Regions from separate parts of the Blautia sp. AF17-9LB genome, predicted to be linked through region 3. Evidence: predicted binding sites of a transcription regulator. Region 3 holds the regulator's gene; each other region holds the start of a gene.

Region 1 (7,843 bases), on a different contig from region 3:
ACGATGGTCGCCAACCGCGGCCCGTCCGTAAAGGACGTCGGCATCGACAGCATCGGCGTTCTCTTCGGCATCACGTTTGTACGGCTGTTCTGCTGGATTGCACTCGGCGGAAATACGAAAAAAAGAAAGCGGCGCAGACGGCGTTACTATTACTAAAAATATTGGATAACAGAAAAATCCCCGTTGGAAAAATCATTTCTCCTGAAACTGATTTTCCCAACGGGGATTTTTTCATTTTTCTTAAAAACAGCTCTTAGGAAAGTGAATCCGCATATGCCTGAATATCTGCCTTCATCTGAATCCAGGCATCCTCATGCTCCACGTAGTACAGAGGGCAGAGCTTTTCGGTTACATCATAGTGACGGATCACATCGTCCGAAGTCAGATTGAACCGCTTGCATAAGAAACCGGCGAGCTGGACCACAGAATTGTATGTCTCATCGGTAAATTCACCGCTGTCATCCGGGTGGCAGCATTCAATCGAGATCGTATCGAAATTACGCTGGTTCGATGCATACGACCATTCACTCGTCGGGATACACTGAACGACTTCTCCCTCGATGCCGACGACGAAATGGCTGCTGGCCTGCGCCTCCTGCGTCTCAGGCAGGTTTTCAAAGTAATCACGGTTCTGCATCGCCGTGCTTCCCGGGTTTGCGGTGTAGTGAATAACGATACCGTCCACCTTTTTCAGCCTCGTCTGCGGTCTGGACCAGCTGTTCGGCGTCAGAAGCTCCACATCAATCGGCGGAGCGCCGGTCCAGTCGGTGATATCGTTGTCCTCATAATCAGAACCGGAATAATCAACGGCCGTGATATCACTTGCCGTTTTTGCCACACGGCGGATGCCGCTGTAAATGCCGACGCAGATCAGCACCACCAGAACTCCCGTCAGAAACATTCTGCGGTGAAGCTGGCGCTGCCTCTGTTTTCTTGTCGTTTTTCCCCGTCTCTTCTGTGCCATATGTTCTCTCCCCGCTGCAAATAAGCGCTCCCTCATTTGAAAAGGCAGAAGCTGAAAAGTTTCTGCCCTTTCCCCCTTCTGCCTTTTGCGACTTTTTATTCTTATTTATCGTCCACGCTGTAGTTCGGAGCCTCTTTGGTGATGTGGATATCATGCGGATGGGACTCTTTTAAGGATGCTGCGGAAATCTTCACAAATTTTCCGGTCTCCTTTAAGGTCTCAACATCTTTCGCTCCGCAGTAGCCCATACCGGAACGAAGTCCGCCGATCAGCTGGAATACAGTGTCCTCTACAAGACCCTTGTATGCCACACGGCCTTCCACACCTTCCGGAACCAGTTTCTTGGCGCCGGTCTGGAAGTAACGGTCTTTACTTCCGTTCTCCATAGCTGCAATGGATCCCATTCCACGGTATACTTTGTATTTTCTTCCCTGGAACAGTTCGAAATCTCCCGGGCTCTCATCGCATCCTGCGAAGATGCTTCCCATCATGCAGACATTGGCACCGGCTGCGATAGCCTTTGTCATGTCTCCGGAGTACTTGATACCGCCGTCGGCGATGATCGGAGTTCCGGTCTTCTTTGCTTCCTCATAGCAGTCCATAACGGCTGTGACCTGCGGTACACCGATACCTGCAACGACACGGGTCGTACAGATAGAACCAGGTCCGATACCGACTTTAACAGCGTCTGCTCCGGCTGCGATCAGGTCTCTTGTTGCCTCTGCGGTTGCCACGTTTCCGGCGATTACCTGCAGATCCGGATAATGCTCTTTGATGAGGCGAAGTGTTTTGAAGATATTTGCGGAATGTCCGTGAGCGGAGTCGATGACGATCACGTCTACGTGTGCTTTTACCAGCGCATCGACACGATCGAGCACGTTTGCCGTGATGCCGACTGCGGCACCGCAGAGCAGACGTCCCTGCTCATCCTTGGCGGACAATGGGTACTTGATGGTTTTCTCGATATCTTTGATGGTGATCAGACCTTTGAGGTTGAAATCGTCATCGACAATCGGAAGTTTCTCTTTTCTGGATTTTGCAAGAATTGCTTTCGCCTCATCCAGCGTAACGCCTACTTTTGCAGTAATCAGGTTTTCGCTGGTCATGGACTCTTTGATTTTCTTGGTGAAATCAGTTTCAAACTTCAGATCACGGTTTGTAATAATACCAACCAGTTTTCCGTTCTCGGTAATCGGGACACCGGAAATACGGAATTTTGCCATCAGATTATTGGCATCTTCCAGGGTGTGCTCCGGAGACAGATAAAACGGATCGGTGATAACACCGTTCTCAGAACGTTTTACTTTGTCTACTTCTTCTGCCTGCTGCTCAATCGACATATTCTTGTGAATAATACCGATTCCTCCCTGACGTGCCATGGCAATTGCCATACGGTGTTCTGTAACCGTATCCATGCCGGCGCTCATCATCGGGATGTTCAGCTTGATCTTCTTGGTCAGATGCGTAGTCAGATCTACCATGTTTGGGGTTACTTCAGAATACTGCGGAACCAGAAGCACATCATCGAAGGTAATACCATCACCAATAATTGTACCCATTTTCATTTCTTCCTTTCTTCTTAAGTTTTTTTGATTTATCACCTAGTTTAACAAAAAACGAAAACGCTGTCAATCCATAAATACTTTTCTTGGTGCGCGGTTGCGGATATCCTTTAACATCACCTCATCCGGCTCGAAGATGACCATCTGCATTGTGTTGTCTTTTGAAATAACAAATGCATACGGTTTGTGACCCTGTCCTTCGATTCCGGAGGAATAGTTGTAACGTTTGATGCTCTGATTGTTTTTGTAGGAATCGAGCTGATGGGACTGGTACGGAGCCAGGATTTCCATGTTGGAAAGCTCATAGCTTGCGGCTCTTTTTCTTCTTGACTGCGAATAGATACGGTCGATGTCGAGCTCGCCGTTGACGTACAGATACTCAAACTCTACCGAAAGCTTCGGGATAAAAATATAGTCTACGATTCCAAGTACCAGCGCAAGAAGCAGAATCAGCGGATTCATCATAATTCCTGCGGCTGCAAAAAGAACGGTAAAGAAGATCAGAACTCCTTTGATCGCCTTGTCTTTTCCTGTCTGCTGTTTTTTCACCAGCACTTCTGTGTACAGATCACTCATTTACTCCATCCTCCTCAAGATATTCGATCAGTTTTGCTGCATTGTCCGCGTTCTTTGTATTGACCAACACGGTCAGATAACACGGCTCATAGTACGTAAGGCCCATATCCTGGTACTTTTTCAATTTGGAAATGTCGAGGCAGGTATCTCCCGCCTTTATCCCGTACTTCTCACACGTCGCTTCGTCAAACAGTGTGGACAGATCCAGAAAATAATCGTCTTTGCTGTAGTTGTCGTACACGGCCTGTGAACAGATCAGAACATCCATGCTCTGTGCGGCAATCACGGCTGTGAATTTCATCAGCGTGTTGTAATCCGCGTTTTCCAGGTTTTCACCGAAGCTGTAGCTTGTATCGATGCTTACCTTTTCGTACTTATCTCCGGTTCCGAGCGCTTCTTTTAGGTCCTCCTCGAACGGACTTACATCCTGCAGTCCTGCGTAATCCACTACGGCAATGCTCACGAGGTCATAATACTTCGCATTTTCATGGATATTCACAATCGTGCCGATGATGAAGATAACAGCGATGATGCCGAAAATGACAGCCTTGTAGTATTCCCAGATATAGGCCAGTTTCTCTTTAAAATTCATTTTCGACAGCTTCTCTTTTTCGAGCTGCATCTTCTCCTTCCTTGTCATGTCGGATTCATAACGACTTGCCATGTGTGTTTCTTCTCCTTTGTTGTATTTCCCCCAACATCCTACAAATCAGTATAGCATAAAACGCCGGAAGCGTCCATATACGCCGCCCGGCGAAAGCATGAAAACTTTCTGAAATTTTTTGTAACGATTCAGGGCCATGCGAAATGGAAGAAAAACTTTCCACTAAAAAATCGGCCGGCAAAGACAGGACTTCGGAACCCATGTTCCGCTACGGTCTTTGCCAGCCGGTTTTCTTATTTTGTTTTACCAGACATTTTTATCCCGGAAATTACATCATTCCCATTCCGCCGTCTGCGCCTGCCGGCATAGCCGGAGCCGGCTCTTTGATGGTGGAAACTACGGACTCGGTGGTCAGCAGGGTTGCAGAAACGCTGGTAGCGTTCTGCAGTGCGCTTCTGGTAACCTTAACCGGATCAAGGATACCAGCCTGGATCATGTCTACATACTCTTCGTTGTATGCATCAAATCCAACACCTACTTTGGACTCTTTTACTTTGTTGATAACAACAGCGCCTTCCAGACCTGCGTTTGTTACGATGTGGAACAGAGGAGCCTCAAGTGCTTTCTGTACGATTCTTGCACCGATCTTCTCGTCGCCGTCCAGGCTGTCAATCAGCTCTGCAAGCTGTGTTGTTACATGGATGTATGCAGAACCGCCGCCTGCGATGATACCCTCTTCTACGGCTGCTCTCGTTGCATTTAAAGCATCCTCCATACGGAGTTTTTCTTCTTTCATCTCGGTCTCGGTTGCTGCACCTACACGGATAACAGCTACGCCGCCTGCCATTTTTGCCAGTCTCTCCTGCAGTTTCTCTTTATCGAACTCAGAAGTGGTCTCCTCGATCTGGGATCTGATCTGGCCGATTCTTGCTGCGATGGCATCTTTTGCGCCGGCACCGTCAACGATAACGGTGTTCTCTTTCTGAACTTTAACAGATTTTGCACGTCCGAGCATTTCCAGAGTAGCGTCTTTTAATTCCAGACCAACTTCCTCGGAGATCACCTGGCCGCCGGTCAGGATTGCGATATCCTCGAGCATTGCTTTTCTTCTGTCGCCGTATCCCGGTGCTTTGACAGCTACTACGTTGAAGGTTCCGCGCAGTTTGTTGATCACGAGTGTCTGGAGAGCCTCGCCCTCTACGTCCTCAGCGATGATCAGCAGTCTTGCGCCGCTCTGTACGATCTGCTCCAGCAGCGGAAGAACTTCCTGAATGTTGGACAGTTTCTTATCGGTAATCAGGATATATGGATTGTCGAGAACGGCTTCCATTTTCTCCATATCGGTGCACATGTAAGCGGAGATATATCCACGGTCGAACTGCATACCTTCTACCAGCTCCAGCTCGTTCTGCATGGTCTTGGACTCCTCGATGGTGATAACGCCGTCTTTGGAAACTTTTTCCATAGCGTCAGCTACCATCTGGCCTACTTCTTCGCTTCCGGAAGAAACAGCTGCAACTTTTGCAATCTGCTCTTTGCCTGCTACCGGCTGGCTCATCTCTGCAAGGATCTGAACAGCTTTATCGGTTGCTTTCTTCATTCCCTTACGAAGAACGATCGGGTTCGCACCTGCTGCCAGGTTTTTCATTCCTTCGTTTACCATAGCCTGTGCCAGAACGGTTGCGGTTGTGGTACCATCACCTGCTACGTCGTTGGTCTTTGCAGCAACTTCTTTGATGAGCTGTGCGCCCATGTTTTCAAAGCCGTCTGCCAGCTCGATCTCTTTTGCAATCGTAACACCATCGTTTGTGATGAGCGGAGCGCCGTACTGTTTGTCCAGAACAACGTTTCTTCCTTTCGGTCCAAGGGTTACACGTACGGTATCTGCAAGCTGGTTTACACCATTCTGAAGAGCGTTTCTTGCCTCTGCTCCATATTTAATCTCTTTTGCCATGATTGTCATGCCTCCTGATTTTTACTTGATTATTCTTTATTTTACAACTGCCAGAATATCATCCTGTTTTACGATGATGTACTCTTCGTCTTCCAGTTTGACGTTGGTTCCTGCATATTTGGAATAGATTACCTGATCTCCGACTGCAACTTCCATTTTTACTTCTTTGCCGTCTTCTACTTTTCCAGGTCCTACTGCGATAACCTCAGCCTGCTGCGGTTTCTCCTGTGCCTGTCCCGGAAGTACGATACCGGATTTTGTGGTTTCCTCTGCTTTTAACTCTTTTAATACAACTCTGTCACCTAAAGGTACTAACTTCATTTATGTTTCCTCCTTCAAGATTTCATTCAGTTTTATTTATTAGCACTCAGTTCATTCGAGTGCTACTTGATGGTTCTTACTATAGTGTTTTCCACCTCATTTCGCAAATGCATGAATTTTGTAATTCTCTTTTTTTTTCTCATGATAGCTCTTAATTTCTCTTATTTTCTCGTTTTTTCTTATTTTGGCAACTTTTTCATATTTTATACTCTCTTTAGAATCTAATTATAGTTTATTCCTAAAAACGGGAATGATACCATTTTTTTCCGCTCCACGAATGCTTTTTTGCACAAAAAGAAACGGCGCCATTCTTAAACGGCTCCGATTCTTTTCTACATTCCACTTTTTTATTTTTTCGCCTCGTCCGGATGGGCATCGCCCTTTCCTTTCAGGTTCTTTCTTGCTTTGATCTCGTCGAGTTCATCAAAGATATAATCATTTAATACCTTGATATACGTTCCCTTCATACCGCTGGAACGGGACTCGATGACGCCTGCGCTCTCGAATTTGCGGAGGGCATTTACAATGACGGATCTTGTGATGCCGACGCGGTCTGCAATTTTGCTTGCAACCAGAATGCCCTCATCCCCGTTCAGTTCATCAAAGATATGGATGATGGCTTCCAGTTCGGAGAAGGACAACGTGTTGAATGCGGATTTAACCACCTGAACCTTGCGGTTTTCCTCCACATTTTCCTCGTTGACGGAACGCATCATTTCCAGTCCGACAACGGTTGTGCCGTACTCACTGACGATGATATCGTCGATATCGTACTGCGGGGTGCAGCGGTACATAAATACGGTACCAAGGCGTTCTCCGGCGATCTCGATCGGGCAGATAATTGCGGTGTAGCGCTCTACACCAGGCCGCTCAAAGCCGAGGGTCTGTAAATTGACGTTCTCTTTTGTGGAGAGTACGCCGAGGAGACGCTCGTTTAATGCGGCATCGACATAACCGCCCACCTTATCCTCGATCAGCTCCGTAATTTCTTCCACGCCCGGGCAAAGGCTGATGCCCAGCACTTTTCCTTTTTTACTGATCACCAGGATATTGGAACTTAACGTTTCCATCAGGACTTCACAGATATCGTTGAACACGACCTTCGTGGAGTGATTGTTATGAAGCAGTTTGTTGATTTTTCTGGTTTTATCCAGCAGTTGTACGCTCATGTTCTTCTCCTTTCTTTATTTTCTGCATTTTTTTTGCGTATCCGCCGAAAAAAATGCACACTGATGCCTTTTTCAGACAACCCTTAAAACTAAGCTCATTCTATCATGTAGTTTTCCGGAAATCAATATATTTTTCAGAAAACTATAAATTTTATAAAAATTCATGCTAAATTTTTTCGGATCTTCCTGTTTTTCCGCCTCGATAAGCAAAAAAACGGCCTGCACCAGTTTTTCACCAGTACAGACCGCTTTGTCATTCTCAGTCTTCGTCTTTCTTTTCGCGTGCTTCTACATATCCGCACTGCTCGTCCGCGCAGACCAGCTTATTGCCTTTTTCCAGCATATAGCCGCCGCACTGCGGGCATTTCTTGGCAGACGGTTTCTGCCAGGACATGAAATCGCATTCCGGATTGTTTTCGCATCCATAATATTTCCGTCCTTTTTTCGTCTTGCGCAGGATCACTTCTTTTCCGCACTTCGGACACGGAACACCGATCTTTTCCAGATACGGCTTCGTGTTCTTGCAGTCCGGGAATCCCGGGCAGGCGAGGAATTTTCCGTGCGGGCCGTATTTGACCACCATGTTGCGGCCGCAGTTCTCGCAGATGACATCCGTCACCTCATCCTCTACCTTAACTTCTTCGAGGTTCTTTTCTGCCTCTGTGACCGCCTCATAGAGATCCGGCCAGAAGT
Region 2 (7,843 bases), on a different contig from region 3:
CACAGGCTGGTTATTCCATGCACTCCGGCGGAATGCTGGCAGGCTGGAAATTCTCCAACTTCAAAGATGGTGTCTTTTCTGAATTCTTTCATGTAAATGATGCCGATGGAAACCTTGCGCTGCTTCCGAAAAACATCAATGTTGTCGACGCGTGCATGCTTTCCGATATGGTGCCGACCGGATTCCACGGCGTAGAGCTTGCCGATGTACAGTTTGGTGATACAGTTCTTGTCATCGGAATCGGACCAGTTGGTCTGATGTCGGTAGCCGGAACGAATATGCGCGGCGCATCGAGAATCATTGCTGTCGGAACGAGACCGGTCTGCGTAGAAGCGGCAAAAAAATACGGCGCAACGGATTTTGTCAGCTACAAGAACGGACCGATTTTCCAGCAGGTACTTGATATGACAGATGGAAAAGGTGTTGATAAAGTAGTCATCGCCGGCGGTGGTGTAGAAACCTTTGCAGAAGCAGTAAAATGCCTGAAACCGGGCGGAAAGATCGGAAATGTAAACTATCTTGGATCCGGTGACAACATTGATATTCCGCGTGTAGAGTGGGGCGTTGGAATGGGTCACAAACAGATTAACGGAGGCCTGATGCCTGGCGGAAGACTCCGCATGGAAAAACTGGGAGCTCTTGTTTCGGCAGGCAAGCTGGATGTCAGCCCGCTGTCCACACATGTGTTTGATGGATGGGATCATCTGGAAGAAGCACTGTTCCTCATGAGAGATAAACCGAAGGATTTAATCAAACCAGTCGTTAAATTGGCTGACTGATGATTTGAAAATTTGACTGAAAAAGGAAACGTATGAAAATATTGATCGTATCCGGCTTTTTGGGCGCGGGAAAAACAACATTTATCAAACGGCTGGCCAGGAACGTCGATCAGCGGTTTGCCATACTGGAAAATGAATATGGAGCCGCAGGAATCGACGGCGCACGTCTTGGCCAGAACCGGCAAGGAACGCAGAAAAATGTATGGGAAATGACAGAGCAGTGCATCTGCTGCATCGGGAAAAAGGATTTTGCAGCATCCGTGCTGACCATTGCCAATGTGGTAGACCCGGAATACCTGATCGTAGAACCGACAGGCGTCGGAAGTCTCGCCCGGATTATAGAAAATCTGCGTCAGATCGAGTACGAGAGAATTCAGCTTCTCTCGCCGGTCACTATTGTGGATGTTTACAGTTACCGCCGCTATATGGCGGAATATCCCGAGCTGTATCAGGATCAGATCCGAAGCGCGGATACGATCATTGTTTCCAAAACAGAAGCATGCCAGGCGGAAGAAAAACAGCGCATCCAGAAATTTCTGCAGGAAATTAACCCGCAGGCAAAAATCATCACGGATTATGCATCCACGATGACACGGGAAGATTACCAGAGCCTGCTGCTGGGCGGCCGATATGAGAAAGAAGTACAGGATACGCAGAGCGGCGAAAAGATGCCGGAGACCTTCTCCTTCGAAAATATCCGAATGGAGGCACCGGAAACCCTGTGGTGTTTTCTGGAACAGATCATTCGCGGAGCGTTTGGAAATATCATCCGTGCAAAAGGACAGTTCGCAGCCGGAGACCAGTTTCTCCAATTTGATGTCGCCGATCACCGCTACAGCATCACCGGCACAGAACAGAAAAACGCCGGCCAGGCTGTGTTTATCGGAAACGATATGAACGAAGATGCGATCCGGCAGTATTTTAAGAAATGCGCCGGAAACCAGAAAATGAAATATGCTGCCCGTCATGTATCATAAAGTAAATAGGAAAAAGAGATTGCGGAGTCCTGCCAAAACAGGGTTTCGCAATTTTGGTTTTTACAGAAAGATTCAACTGAAAAACGAAGGATAGGCAAAAACGAAAAATTACGCTAAAATAAACATACAAGTATTTCAAATAAAACAAAAGAAAAATCAGGGGGATCTGATATGGAGGAACAGAAAAGAAGACGGGAAAGAAAATCAGCGGCATACTGGTTGAGCAAAAGCTCGATTTTATATCCGATCTGTATCTTGTATGTGATGTATGTGAAACAGGTTGAGGTATATATTACAGAATGTTCCGTCCATATTTCGTCGGGGACAATGCTTTTTGCCTATGCGCTGTGCCTGATTTTGTGGCTGGCCTCACCCATTCGAAGCTACTGCGCAGATGGAACTGCAAATGAAGTTTTATTCTATACATTTCCGCCGAGCATACTGATGCTGTTTTTATTTGCCCAATATTCACTGAAAATTGTGTTGTTTCTTGCAGTGCTGGATGGGATATTTCTTGTTACGGTTTTAAGAGATTTACATAGAAAAAAACGAAAATATTCTCCGAAAAAATTCTGGAGATTAAAAAGAAGTGACTTAAACGCATTTCTGTTTGTTTCAGTATGCGTGAGTATGGTACCGACTTGTATGATGATATATTGGAAGCTTGAGTCTCCGTCCGGAGTGGCAGAACTTTACGAACGAAAAAAGGACTATAATCTCGTCCAGAATCAGGAGAACATTTTTCAGGAAAATAAAGAATTTCTGCTGAGCTTAAAGGAGAGCGAATGGAGGCAAAAAACACTGGAAGAAAGAACAATTGCAGCGCAGAAGATGGTACGGCTTGAAACAGAACGACTTGGAATTCCCGAAATTCCGCTGTATGTGAAAGAGACAGGATCATCGAATTGCGTTGCATTATATAATAATGAAGAGAACGAAATATGGTATGCTCCAGAGCATTTAACATCTCAGACAGCAGAAGAATTTTTTACGGGAATTTGCGAAGAATGTTATCATGGAATGGAGTATTATCTGCTGGAGCGAATGGACTGGAATTCGGAAATGGCGAATACTGCTTATTTTGAAGAAATGAGGAAGTGGAAACTAAATGATAATCGCTACATATCTGGACGCGACGAGGGCGATTCGTTTGAAGCATATCAATCACAGCCGCTGGAAGCATCTGCCAAAAAGTATGCCAGTTCCGAAACAGAGGCACTGATTCATTTTATTGCTGTGTACGGCGATGAATAAAAATCTTTTAGGGGGGGAGGGAGAAAAGGAGCGTCGGGAAAAATAAAAAAAATTAGCACTCACCTCTTGACAGTGCTAATAACTAGTGTTATAGTACGACTAGAACAAAGAAAGAAAAGAAAATTCACATCAACGCTCTTTTTGTTCGGAGCGAATGTTAGCACCCAAATAGATAAGGAGGAAGCCGATTATGAATATTAGTAAATTCACACAAAAATCGCTGCAGGCTGTACAGGACCTGGAAAAGACCGCATACGATTTCGGCAACCAGGAAATAGAGCAGGAGCATCTGTTGTATAACCTCCTGCATCAGGACGACAGCCTGATTCTGAAAATGATCGAAAAGATGGAAATCAACAAAGATCATTTTCTGAACCGTGTCGAGACGGCGCTGAACGACCGCGTCAAAGTATCCGGCGGTCAGCCGTATATCGGTCAGTATCTGAATAAAGCACTGATAAATGCTGAGGATGAGGCGAAAGCCATGGGAGACGAGTATGTTTCCGTAGAACACCTCTTCCTGGCAATGCTGAAAAACCCAAGCCCGTCCATGAAAAAACTGTTTCAGGAGTACGGCATCACAAGAGAACGTTTCCTGCAGGCATTAAGCACCGTGCGCGGAAACCAGAGAGTTACCACCGACAACCCGGAGGCAACATACGACACCCTGGAAAAATATGGCCAGGATATCGTAGAAAAAGCCAGAAACCAGAAAATGGACCCGGTTATCGGCCGTGATACCGAAATTCGGAACGTTGTCCGTATCCTGTCCCGTAAGACAAAAAACAATCCGGTTCTGATCGGTGAGCCTGGTGTTGGTAAAACCGCAGTCGTAGAAGGCCTGGCCCAGCGAATCGCCAACGGCGATGTACCGGAGAGCCTGAAAGATAAAACCATTTTCTCCCTCGATATGGGAGCCCTGGTAGCCGGAGCAAAATACCGCGGCGAATTCGAGGAGCGTCTGAAAGCTGTTCTGGAGGAAGTCAGAAAGAGCGACGGAAAAATCATTCTGTTCATCGATGAGCTGCACCTGATCGTCGGCGCCGGAAAGACCGACGGCGCGATGGATGCCGGAAACATGCTGAAACCTATGCTGGCACGAGGCGAACTGCACTGCATCGGTGCCACAACGCTGGATGAGTACCGCCAGTACATCGAAAAAGATGCCGCCCTGGAGCGCCGTTTCCAGCCGGTTCAGGTTGATGAGCCGACCGTAGAGGATACGATTTCCATCCTGCGTGGCTTAAAAGAGCGCTACGAAGTTTACCACGGCGTAAAAATCACCGACGGTGCCCTCGTTGCAGCCGCAACCCTTTCGAACCGTTACATCAGCGACCGTTTCCTGCCGGATAAAGCAATCGACCTGGTCGACGAGGCATGCGCTCTGATCAAGACAGAACTGGATTCCATGCCGGCCGAGCTGGATGAGCAGCGCCGTAAGATTCTGCAGATGCAGATCGAGGAAGCCGCACTGAAAAAAGAGACCGACAATCTGAGCCGCGAGCGTCTGGAAACACTGCAGAAAGAGCTGGCTGAGTTAAAGGATACCTTCAATTCTGCAAAGGCACAGTGGGAAAATGAAAAGAGTTCCGTTGAGAAACTGTCCAAACTGCGTGAGCAGATCGAGGACATGAACCGCCAGATCCAGAAAGCAAAGAATGATTACGATCTGAACCGCGCCGCTGAACTGCAGTACGGTGAACTCCCGAAATTACAGCAGATGCTGGAAGCAGAAGAGAAAAAAGTTAAAAATGAAGATCTCTCACTGGTACACGAGAGTGTAACGGATGAAGAGATTGCCAGAATTGTCTCCCGCTGGACCGGAATCCCGGTTGCAAAACTGACCGAAGGCGAGAGAACTAAGATCCTCGGCCTGGAAGATGAACTTCACACGAGAGTTATCGGCCAGAATGAAGCAGTCACCAAGGTTTCGGATGCGATCATCCGTTCCAAAGCCGGAATCAAGGATCCGACAAAACCGATCGGTTCGTTCCTGTTCCTTGGACCTACCGGTGTCGGTAAAACAGAGCTTGCGAAAACGTTGGCAGAAAAGCTGTTTGATGATGAGAACAACATGGTTCGAATCGATATGAGTGAATACATGGAGAAATACTCCGTCTCCCGTCTGATCGGAGCGCCTCCGGGATATGTAGGCTACGAGGAGGGCGGCCAGCTGACCGAGGCAGTGCGCAGAAAACCATATTCTGTTGTTCTGTTCGATGAGATCGAGAAAGCGCATCCGGACGTCTTCAACGTTCTGCTGCAGGTACTCGATGACGGCCGTATCACCGACTCCCAGGGCCGTACCGTAGACTTTAAAAATACGATCCTGATCATGACCTCCAATATCGGATCCCAGTATCTGCTGGACGGCATTCAGGACGACGGCAGCATCTCCGAAGAGGCGAGAAACCTGGTCATGCAGGATCTGCGTGCACACTTCCGTCCGGAGTTCCTGAACCGTCTGGATGAAACAATTATGTTCAAACCATTGACAAAAGACAACATTGGTCATATCGTAGATCTGTTGCTGAAAGGACTGAACAAACGTCTGGCAGACCAGGAGCTTACCGTCGAACTGAGCCCGGCTGCAAAACAGTTTGTCATTGAGGGCGGCTACGACCCTGTTTACGGCGCCCGTCCATTGAAACGTTTCGTACAGAAAGAGGTAGAAACCAGCACCGCAAAACTGATCCTTGGCGGTCAGGTCAGCGAGGGCGATACGATCCTTCTGGATGTGGAAAACGGCGGCCTGAAGGCAATGATCAAACCAGGTGTGGAGGTAGTAGACGAATGATGCCGAAAGATCCCGTAATGCTGCTGAGCTATGTCAATACGCAGTTAAGAGATTTTTACCCGTCGCTCGCAGAATTCTGCGCGGCCATGCAGACAGAGGAATCCGATCTGCGGGAAAAACTGGCGCTCATCGACTATGAGTACGATGAGAAAACGAACCAGTTTGTATAAGAATAACCAGGCCCTGAAAAAAATGGCGGAAAAAGGCGTTCCGTATGTGGAAAAAACACATACGGGGCGCCTTTTTTACGCAAAGCGTGTTTCTTATAACTGACAGGAAAAATCATATCTATAATAGAAGAAATGTGGTAAAATGGAGGAAAAGAAAATCCGCTGAAAATGGGGAAACAGCGGATCTGGAGAAGGAGGAAACAAATATGTATTTTGGTGTACAGATGTATGGGGTATCCAAAGAATGGAAACAGGATCCCGAAGGATTTTTAAAGAAAATCTATGAGGCAGGCTACCGCCAGATCGAGCCGTGTCTCGGATTCCGTGTTGATGCCAGGGACTACGGTTTCTGGATCCCGGAGGATCTGGAGCAGGCAATGCCGCTGCTTGCAAAATACCACATTGAGGTTCATGCGGTCCACATTTTCCTGGATGAATACCACTATGAAAGAGAACTTGCCATTCTTACAGAACTGGCGCAGAAATACCACATTTCCTGGTTTGTCGTAAAGAGCCCGGCACGCCTGACAAAAGATGTTCTGGATGAAACCGCTGCAAGATACCGCGAACTGGCAGAAGAACTGGAAAAAGCCGGAGCAGGTCTTCTGATCCACAACGAAAAAGAAGATATCTGTATCCGCGTGAATGGAAAAACAGCGTACGAATATCTCCTGGAAGCCTGCGGTGAAAAAGTCGGAGCAGAAGTAGATGCCGGCTGGATGTACTGCGGCGGCGTCGACCCGGAAGAGTTCCTCTGGGCGCATGCGGACCGAGTCAAAGCCGTTCATTATAAAGATATGAAAATCACCGGCCAGGAAGCGCTGCTTGGAAAAGGCATGGTTGATCTGAAAGCCTGCTTCCAGTTCGCCCGCGCAAACGGTGCACTGCAGATTGTGGATATGGATGCGGCAACACTGGAGGATACCTGCCGCGCCGGAAAAATGCTCTCCGGATGGACAGGGGACAGAGACAACACCGACAGTATTCTCTGCACGATGGATGTGGAGACCGGAGAAGAAACCGTGCTGCATGAGTTTCCGGGAATCATCGAGGCACCGAACTGGCTGAACGATGGAAACACCCTGCTTTATAATGCGGATGGAAAAATCTACCGCTATGAGATCGACAAAGACCATGTGGAGCAGGTTGATACCGGTTTCTGCGTGCAGTGCAACAATGACCACGTTCCGTCACCGGACAACCAGCTGCTGGCGGTAAGCTGCATGCCGCCGGAACTCACAGATGGAACGTATGAATCCCACATCTACGTGCTCCCGATGACAGGCGGTGAACCAAAAGACCTCACCGGACCGGGTCTCAGCTATCTGCACGGCTGGTCGCCGGACGGAAAAGAGCTTGCGTACTGTGCCTTCCGCAAAAAGCCGGAGGAGGAGACTATGCGCATTGAGATCTGTACGATTCCATCAGACGGCGGCGAGGAAACCTGCCTGACGGACGGCAAAGGCTACAACGACGGTCCGGAGTATTCACCGGACGGAAAGCACATCTGGTTCAACAGCACCAGAAGCGGTCTGATGCAGGTATGGCGGATGAACCGTGACGGCAGCGGTCTCACCCAGATGACCGATTTCGATGCCAACAACTGGTTCGGCCACGTTTCGCCGGATGGAAAACACGTCATTTACCTGACCTTCGCTAAAGGTGAGCTGGAACCGAATGAGCATCTGCCGAACATGTATGTATCGCTTGGAATGATGGATTATGACGGACAGAATAAGAAAAAAGTGCTGGATTTTTTCGGCGGCCAGGGCAGTATCAACGTCAACTCCTGGGCACCGGACAGCCGCAGAATTGCGTATGTGAAATATGTGCTTCATCACAAATAAAGGAATATCTTAAGAAAAT
Region 3 (7,843 bases):
CCGCCGTTTTCAAATGCAGCGTGGCCAAACTGATCGTACTGACGCCGTTTGTCCGGATCACTCAGCACGCCATAGGCTTCTGTCGCCTCTTTAAATTTTGCCTCGGCCTCTTTGTCGCCCGGGTTCATATCCGGATGGTATTTCTTGGCCAGTTTACGGTATGCTTTTTTTAATGTTGCATCGTCCGCTCCGCGGTCTACGCCGAGGACCTCGTAATAATCTCTTTTTTCTGCCATTTATGTTCACCTTTTCATTTCTGTTCCACAAATTTCATCTTTGCAGAAATGTTTTTCCGCACGCTCCAGTATAGCACTTTTCCGAAAGCAATACCAGCATAAATACAGGGGGCGGAATGTATTTTCCGTCCCCTGCAAACATTCGCCTCACAGGGCTTTTTGCGTTTATTTACTTATTGTTTCAACTCACAGTCGGTATTTTCACGGAGTGTGACATGCCGAAAATTAAACCTCTTTGTAGTCAGCGTCTACGACATCGTCGTCATGGCCGCCTGCTGCTCCTGCATTTCCCATATCCGGGCCTGCACCTGCTGTTCCGGCACCAGCGCCTGCTGCTCCGCCCTGCTGCTCATACAGTTTTGCAAACAGTTTCTGAGCGCTTGTCATCAGTTTTTCCTGAGCTGCTTTCAGATCAGCTACCTGTGCATCGGTCATTTCTTCCGGATTGCATTTTGCAATGAGATCTTTCAGTGCGTTCAGGTCAGCTTCTACTGCTGTTTTGTCGTTTGCATCAAGCTTGTCGCCGACTTCCTCGATTGCTTTCTCGGTCTGGAATACCATGGAGTCTGCATCGTTTCTTGCGTCGATTGCTTCTTTTCGTTTCTTATCCTGAGCCTCGAACTCAGCAGCTTCTTTGACTGCTTTGTCGATCTCGCTGTCGGACATGTTAGAGCCTGCGGTGATGGTGATGTGCTGCTCTTTTCCTGTTCCAAGGTCTTTTGCAGATACATTTACGATACCGTTGGCATCGATATCAAAGGTAACCTCAATCTGCGGAACGCCTCTTCTTGCTGGCGGAATTCCATCCAGACGGAACTGGCCGAGGGATTTGTTGTCTTTCGCGAACTGACGCTCACCCTGTACTACGTTGATATCTACTGCTGTCTGGTTATCTGCTGCTGTTGAGAAGATCTGGCTCTTCTTGGTCGGGATTGTGGTGTTACGCTCGATCAGACGAGTTGCAATACCTCCCATGGTCTCGATGGACAGAGACAGCGGAGTTACATCCAGAAGAAGGATATCGCCTGCGCCGGCGTCTCCTGCAAGTTTACCACCCTGTACGGAAGCACCAAGTGCTACGCACTCATCCGGGTTCAGGCTCTTGCTCGGCTCGTGTCCGGTCAGCTGTCTTACTTTATCCTGTACAGCCGGGATACGGGTAGATCCGCCTACCAGAAGGACTTTGGAAAGCTCGGATGCCTGAAGGCCTGCATCAGAAAGTGCTCTCTGTACCGGCTCTGCGGTTTTCTCTACCAGGTCGTGGGTCAGCTCATCGAATTTAGCCTTTGTCAGGTTCATATCGAGATGTTTCGGGCCATCTGCGGTTGCAGTGATGAACGGCAGGTTGATGTTGGTTGTAGTTGCGCTGGAAAGCTCTTTCTTTGCTTTCTCTGCTGCTTCTCTGATTCTCTGCAGAGCCATTTTATCATTGGAAAGATCTACGCCTTCCTGTTTCTTGAACTCAGCAAGGATATAATCTGTTACTTTCTGGTCGAAGTCATCGCCGCCCAGACGGTTGTTTCCTGCTGTGGAAAGAACTTCGATAACGCCGTCACCGATCTCGATGATGGAAACATCGAAAGTACCGCCGCCAAGGTCGTATACCATGATCTTCTGCTCATTTTCGTTGTCCAGTCCGTATGCCAGAGCTGCTGCGGTAGGCTCGTTGATGATACGTTTTACATCAAGACCTGCGATTTTACCGGCATCTTTGGTTGCCTGACGCTGTGCGTCATTGAAGTAAGCCGGAACTGTGATAACTGCTTCTGTTACTTTCTCACCAAGGTAGTTCTCTGCATCACCTTTCAGTTTCTGAAGAATCATAGCGGAGATCTCCTGCGGAGAGTATTTCTTTCCTTCGATGTCTACTTTATAGTCAGTACCCATCTCACGTTTGATAGAACGGATGGTTCTGTCTGCGTTTGTTACAGCCTGACGTTTTGCCGGCTCGCCGACCAGACGGTCACCTGTTTTTGTGAATGCTACGATAGATGGAGTTGTTCTTTCACCCTCTGCGTTTGCGATAACGGTTGGTTTTCCACCTTCCATAACGGCTACACAGCTGTTTGTTGTTCCTAAGTCAATACCAATAATTTTGCCCATTGTTGTTTCCTCCTCAATGAATTATGCTAAAAAATGGTTTAATTTCTATTTATTTATCTTCAAGGCTTAATTAGCCACCTTGACCATACTGTGACGGACTACGGAGCCTTTGTACATGTAGCCCTTCAGGAACTCTTCTACGACGATGTTCTCGCCGGCTTCCTCATCCTCCACATGCATCACTGCGTTGTGCAGGTTCGGATCGAATTCCTTTCCAACGGCCTCGATCACGGTTACACCGAGTTCATCGAGTGCTGTGGTAAACTGTTTGTATACTTTATTCATGCCGTCTGCGAACGGATCTTCCTCCGGGTTTTCCACCGTTGCAAGTCCGCGCTCGAAGCTGTCAACAACCGGAAGAATCTTCTCGATGATGTCTTTTGCTCCAATGGCATACATATTTGCTTTTTCTTTTTCGGTGCGTTTGCGGAAGTTATCGAACTCTGCCATCTGACGGGTCAGGCGGTCAGTCAGCTCTTCGATTTTCTCATCTTTTTTATCTTTTTTCTTTTTGAAGAACTTTCGTTCTTTGCCATCCTCAGCAGTTTCTTCTGCAGCTTCCGCTTCTTTTGCCTCTGCTGCTTTCTTTGCTTCTTCCTGCTCCGCAGCCGGTTCGGTTTCCGGCAGATCGGTCTCTGCTCCGGTTTCTTTTTCCATCTCGCGTGTAGGTTCTTCCATGGTTTCCTCTTTCTTTCTATTTTCTTCGCTCACTGATCATTCCACCTTTCTACTCACCTGTGTCCGGCTTTTTGAAGACGGCGTCCAGTTGAACTTTTAATGTTTTCAGGTTATCTACCACATTTTCGTAATCCATCCGCTTTGGTCCCACGATACCGATTGTTCCGCGCATACCGTTTCCCATATCGTATGTGGTGGTGACCACGCTGCAGTCCCGTAAGGGTTCCATCGAAGATTCATTTCCGATGTATACCTGAATACCGGTATTTTCCTCTCCGTCCTGCTCCTCGGCAGCTCCTTTGATCATATCGACCAGTTTCTGCCGTTCCTCGAATGTGGAGATCAGCTGGCTGGCTTTGCTGCTGTCGGAAAGCTCAGGGTACTTGAAAATGTTGGTTGCGCCGCTGGTGTACACCGGCACATCTTCTTCGCTGACTGCGATGGCTTCCGCTACGGTATCGACCACTTTGCTGATGATGCCGGAGTGGATGCCTGCCTGCTCTTTCATCTTCTTGATCATGCCAAGATTGATTTCTTCAATGGTCAGGCCATTGAGCTGTGTGTTCAGAAGCAGGTTCAGCTTTAATATCTGTTCATCGTTGATGGTCTCGTCTAGGTCGATCATCTGGTTTTTCACCAGGTTGCCTTCTACGACGATGACGGCCAGGAGCTGCTCTTCATTGACTTTTGAGAGCTGGATGAATTTCACTTTATTTCTGTGATATTCCGGTCCTGTAATCAACGTTGCATAGTTGGTAGATGAAGCGAGGACTTTGACAACCTGCTGCAGAACTTTTTCCATTCGGTCTGTTTTTTCAATGACCATGTTTTTGATGTCTGCAACTTCCTGTTCTTTTTCCCGCATCAGCTCATCTACATAGAGGCGGTAGCCTTTATCGGAAGGAATGCGTCCTGCGGAAGTGTGGGGCTGTAAGATGTAACCCATCTCTTCCAGATCGGACATTTCATTCCGGATTGTGGCGGAGCTTAAATTCAAATCCGTGTATTTGGAAATCGTTCTTGAGCCGACCGGCTCGCCCGTTTCCAGATACGTCTGGATGATCGCTTTTAATATTTTTCTTTTTCTTTCATCCAATTCTGTATCCACTAAGATAAGCTCCTTCCTGTTGTATAGTCCTGTTAGCACTCGTTTCAGTGGAGTGCTAACATCTATGCTCTTAAGATAGCACTCTGCCTTTTGTTTGTCAACACCTTTTCCCGGTTTTTCTATGAAGAAATTGTGAAAAAAGTATAAACCGTTTTCTTTCTGAAAAGGAATCTGACTTTTCTTTTTTATTGCATTCTACTGTTTCAAAGGCGCTATAGCCGTATGGTAGGATTCTGCCATTTCGATACGACCATTTAGTAGCATTTTCTCAGAGGTGATGAATCATGAAATATCAGAGACTGGAGGATCTGCGCACGGACCGCGATCTGACGATCCGCCAGGTTGCCGACTATCTCGGCTGCAACCGCGATGTGTATACCCGATATGAAAAAGGCGTCCGGCAGCTGCCGATCTCCATTGCCATCCGTCTGGCGGAGCTGTATCAGGTCAGTCTGGATTATCTGGTCGGCATCAGCGATGAGAAGCGGCCGTATGGATCCTGACTTTCCGGTGTCTCCGCCGCAGCAAAAGCAGGAGGACAGTTTTTCTTCTCCCTGTCCTCCCTGTTTTGCTTTTTCGTTTACAGATTCTGCAGATATTCCATCATCCGCGTTTCGCTGAGTTTCCATCCGTCCGGCTCCCCGCAGAGATACAGCGTAAAATGCCCGCACGGGACTCCGTTTTCCAGGTGGATGCCGGTATACAGTTCTACAATGAGGAGTTCTTCTGCTTTTTCTTCATATATATTAGTGATCTGATAGATGCGCTCTCCCTTTTCGTCCACCGGCCATTCTTTCTTCAGCACATCCCTCAGACGGCTCTCCCGCCCCTGCGCTTCGCATTCTTCCTCCCGGCTGATCATTTTTTCAAACGCTTCCGGCGTCTCCATCCGTTCCACTATATTCTGGACAAAATCTTCTATTTCTATTCTTTCTGCTTTTCCCATTCGTTCCCCCATTTCTGCCGTACATATTTTTCTGTTTTCTGCACAGGCTGTCTTCACCCGCCGTTTCTCTCTCCCGCCCCATTCTCCAATTTGCGACCATATGATCTGATTTAACTTTGTTCATCCAACCGTTTGGTAGTATGGGTTTGAATCTGAAAGGATGGTACAACGTATGAAATACCAGAGAATTGAAGATATGCGGATCGATCAGGATCTCACCATCAAAGAGATTTCTGCCCTGCTCGAATGCAACCGCGACGTCTATTCCCGCTACGAAAAAGGAATCCGCGACATCCCGATCGACTATGTGATCCGGCTTGCACGGTTCTATGACTGCTCGGTCGACTATCTGCTGAGTGTCTCCAGTAAAAAGAGAAAATTCGGCGATTAATTTTTTTATTGTTGTCTTTTTTATTTTTGTGTTTTTCGTTTTGATACGACCGTTTGGTCGTATTTTATATTATAATGGTATTCTTATTTTGCGTCAATTCTGAACAAGAAGGAATCAAAATCGGACGCAAAAAAGCGTGCCGGAAAGTTTTCTGTCGCTTTTCCGGCACGCTTTTTTTCATGCTCTTTTCTTCTTTTTTATTTCTGATTTTTTATTCTTCCATGTCATCCAGGCTCTTCTTCAGTGTGATCATTTTGTCACGCAGCTCGGCGGCCATTTCGAAGTTGAGTTCGGCGGCAGCGGCTTTCATCTGTTTCTGTACCTGGCCGATCAGTTTTTCCAGTTCTTCGCGGCTCATGGACTCCGGGTCTTTTTCCATCTTTTCTTCTGTCTTTGCCACTTCTTTCGAAATGCTGATGAGATCGCGGACGGCTTTTTTGATGGTGGTCGGAGTGATGCCGTGTTCTTTGTTGTAGGCTTCCTGCAGGGCACGGCGGCGCTTCGTCTCGTCGATTGCGAGGCGCATGGAATCGGTCATCACATCGGCGTACATGATAACATGGCCCTCGCTGTTTCGTGCGGCACGGCCGATGGTCTGGATCAGGGAGGTTTCGGAACGCAGGAAACCTTCTTTATCGGCATCCAGGATCGCCACGAGTGTGATTTCCGGGATGTCGAGACCCTCACGCAGAAGGTTGATGCCGACGAGCACATCGAAGACATCGAGACGCATATCACGGATGATCTCGGTCCGTTCCAGGGTGTCGATATCGGAGTGCAGGTAGCGCACGCGGATGCCGGCCTCTTTCATATAGTCGGTCAGATCCTCTGCCATACGCTTCGTCAGCGTCGTCACGAGAACTTTGTTGTGTTTTTCAGTTTCTTTCTTTACTTCCGAAATCAGATCGTCGATCTGTCCCTCCACCGGGCGCACCTCGACATCCGGGTCGAGAAGGCCGGTCGGGCGGATGATCTGTTCGGCGCGCAGCAGCTCGTGGTCTGCCTCGTAGTCGCCCGGCGTGGCAGATACGAAGAGGATCTGATCGATCCGGTCCTCGAACTCGCCGAAGTTCAACGGGCGGTTGTCTTTTGCGGACGGCAGACGGAATCCATAGTCCACCAGCGTCGATTTCCGCGACTGGTCGCCGGCATACATGCTGCGGATCTGCGGAACAGTCTTATGCGACTCATCCACGATGATGAGGAAATCATCTCCGAAATAGTCCATCAGTGTGTAGGGCGGCTCGCCTGGCTTTAATCCGGAGAGGTAACGCGAATAGTTTTCGATGCCGGAACAGATGCCGGTTTCTTTGAGCATCTCAATATCAAAATTGGTCCGCTCCTCGATGCGCTGGGCCTCGATCAGTTTTCCCTCGTGCTTGAAGAACTTCACCTGCTCTTCCATATCCTTTTCAATCTCGCCTGTTGCTTTCAGGATCGTGTCCATCGGCACAACGTAGTGGGAGGCAGGAAAGATTGCGATGTGGTTCAGTTCACATAAGATTTCACCCGTCAGCGTATCGATCTGCACCAGACGGTCAATCTCATCCCCGAAGAACTCGACGCGCACCGCCTTGTCCGTCTCCTCCGCCGGAAAAATCTCCAATACATCACCGCGCACGCGGAACGTACCGCGGTGGAAATCCATATCATTCCGGTCATACTGAATATCAATCAACTGCCGGATCACATCGTCCCGGTCCTTTTCCATTCCCGGGCGGAGCGAAATAATCATCTCCATGTAGTCCTTCGGGCTTCCGATTCCATAGATACACGAAACACTGGAAACCACAATGACATCGTTCCGCTCACTCAGTGCAGAAGTCGCGGAAAGCCGCAGCTTATCAATCTCATCGTTCCGCGCAGAGTCCTTCGCAATATACGTATCCGAAGACGGCACGTAAGCCTCCGGCTGGTAGTAGTCGTAGTAGGAGACAAAATATTCTACTGCATTCTCAGGGAAGAATTCCTTAAACTCACCGTACAGCTGTGCTGCAAGTGTTTTATTGTGCGCTATGATCAAGGTTGGCTTATTTAACTGTGCAATAACATTTGCCATGGTAAAGGTCTTGCCGGAACCTGTAACGCCCAGCAAAGTCTCGCATTGATTGCCTTCTTGAAAGCCTTTGACCAGTTTTTCGATTGCCTGGGGCTGGTCGCCTGTAGGCTGGTATTCGGAGTGTAATTTGAATATTTGTTGTGAATTCTGCAAAAAAGCACCTCCTGGTTTTTATATCAAAAAAGTTCGTCTATCAGTCAGAAATTCGTCGAAGCACATTCTCTGATTTTAGCCGAATATGCCTCTCGACGAATTCTGTTCACCACCCGATATTTTATAGACTGATAAAAAGTAGCAAAACTAACGTGGACGAATTAACACT

What was found. Region 3 encodes HrcA, which represses chaperone genes, less so after heat shock. Its sites were predicted from a motif close to TGTTAGCACTCNNNNNNNNNGAGTGCTAACA; they were not measured.
Region 1: groES (co-chaperone GroES) is a predicted target of HrcA. The motif match lies at 6,019-6,049, and genes of this name have one in related genera.
Region 2: clpB (ATP-dependent chaperone ClpB) is a predicted target of HrcA. The motif match lies at 3,061-3,091, and genes of this name have one in related genera.

Annotation. Positions count from the first base shown of each region.
Region 1 covers NZ_QUGU01000007.1:51,787-59,629, reverse strand. The annotation lists gene DWX00_RS09050 (VanZ family protein) at 1-156, shown strand, start outside; gene DWX00_RS09045 (peptidoglycan recognition protein family protein) at 254-964, opposite strand; gene guaB (IMP dehydrogenase) at 1,066-2,523, opposite strand; gene DWX00_RS09035 (DUF6106 family protein) at 2,593-3,102, opposite strand; gene DWX00_RS09030 (hypothetical protein) at 3,095-3,766, opposite strand; gene groL (chaperonin GroEL) at 4,035-5,660, opposite strand; gene groES (co-chaperone GroES) at 5,697-5,981, opposite strand; gene codY (GTP-sensing pleiotropic transcriptional regulator CodY) at 6,329-7,150, opposite strand; gene topA (type I DNA topoisomerase) at 7,410-7,843, opposite strand, start outside.
Region 2 covers NZ_QUGU01000023.1:3,251-11,093, reverse strand. The annotation lists gene DWX00_RS17955 (NAD(P)-dependent alcohol dehydrogenase) at 1-779, shown strand, start outside; gene DWX00_RS17950 (CobW family GTP-binding protein) at 812-1,756, shown strand; gene DWX00_RS17945 (hypothetical protein) at 1,928-3,010, shown strand; gene clpB (ATP-dependent chaperone ClpB) at 3,201-5,807, shown strand; gene DWX00_RS17935 (DUF4250 domain-containing protein) at 5,804-5,977, shown strand; gene DWX00_RS17930 (TIM barrel protein) at 6,184-7,824, shown strand.
Region 3 covers NZ_QUGU01000020.1:79,839-87,681, forward strand. The annotation lists gene dnaJ (molecular chaperone DnaJ) at 1-236, opposite strand, end outside; gene dnaK (molecular chaperone DnaK) at 462-2,339, opposite strand; gene grpE (nucleotide exchange factor GrpE) at 2,406-3,017, opposite strand; gene hrcA (heat-inducible transcriptional repressor HrcA) at 3,067-4,125, opposite strand; gene DWX00_RS17235 (helix-turn-helix domain-containing protein) at 4,410-4,628, shown strand; gene DWX00_RS17240 (hypothetical protein) at 4,706-5,071, opposite strand; gene DWX00_RS17245 (helix-turn-helix domain-containing protein) at 5,244-5,462, shown strand; gene uvrB (excinuclease ABC subunit UvrB) at 5,674-7,674, opposite strand.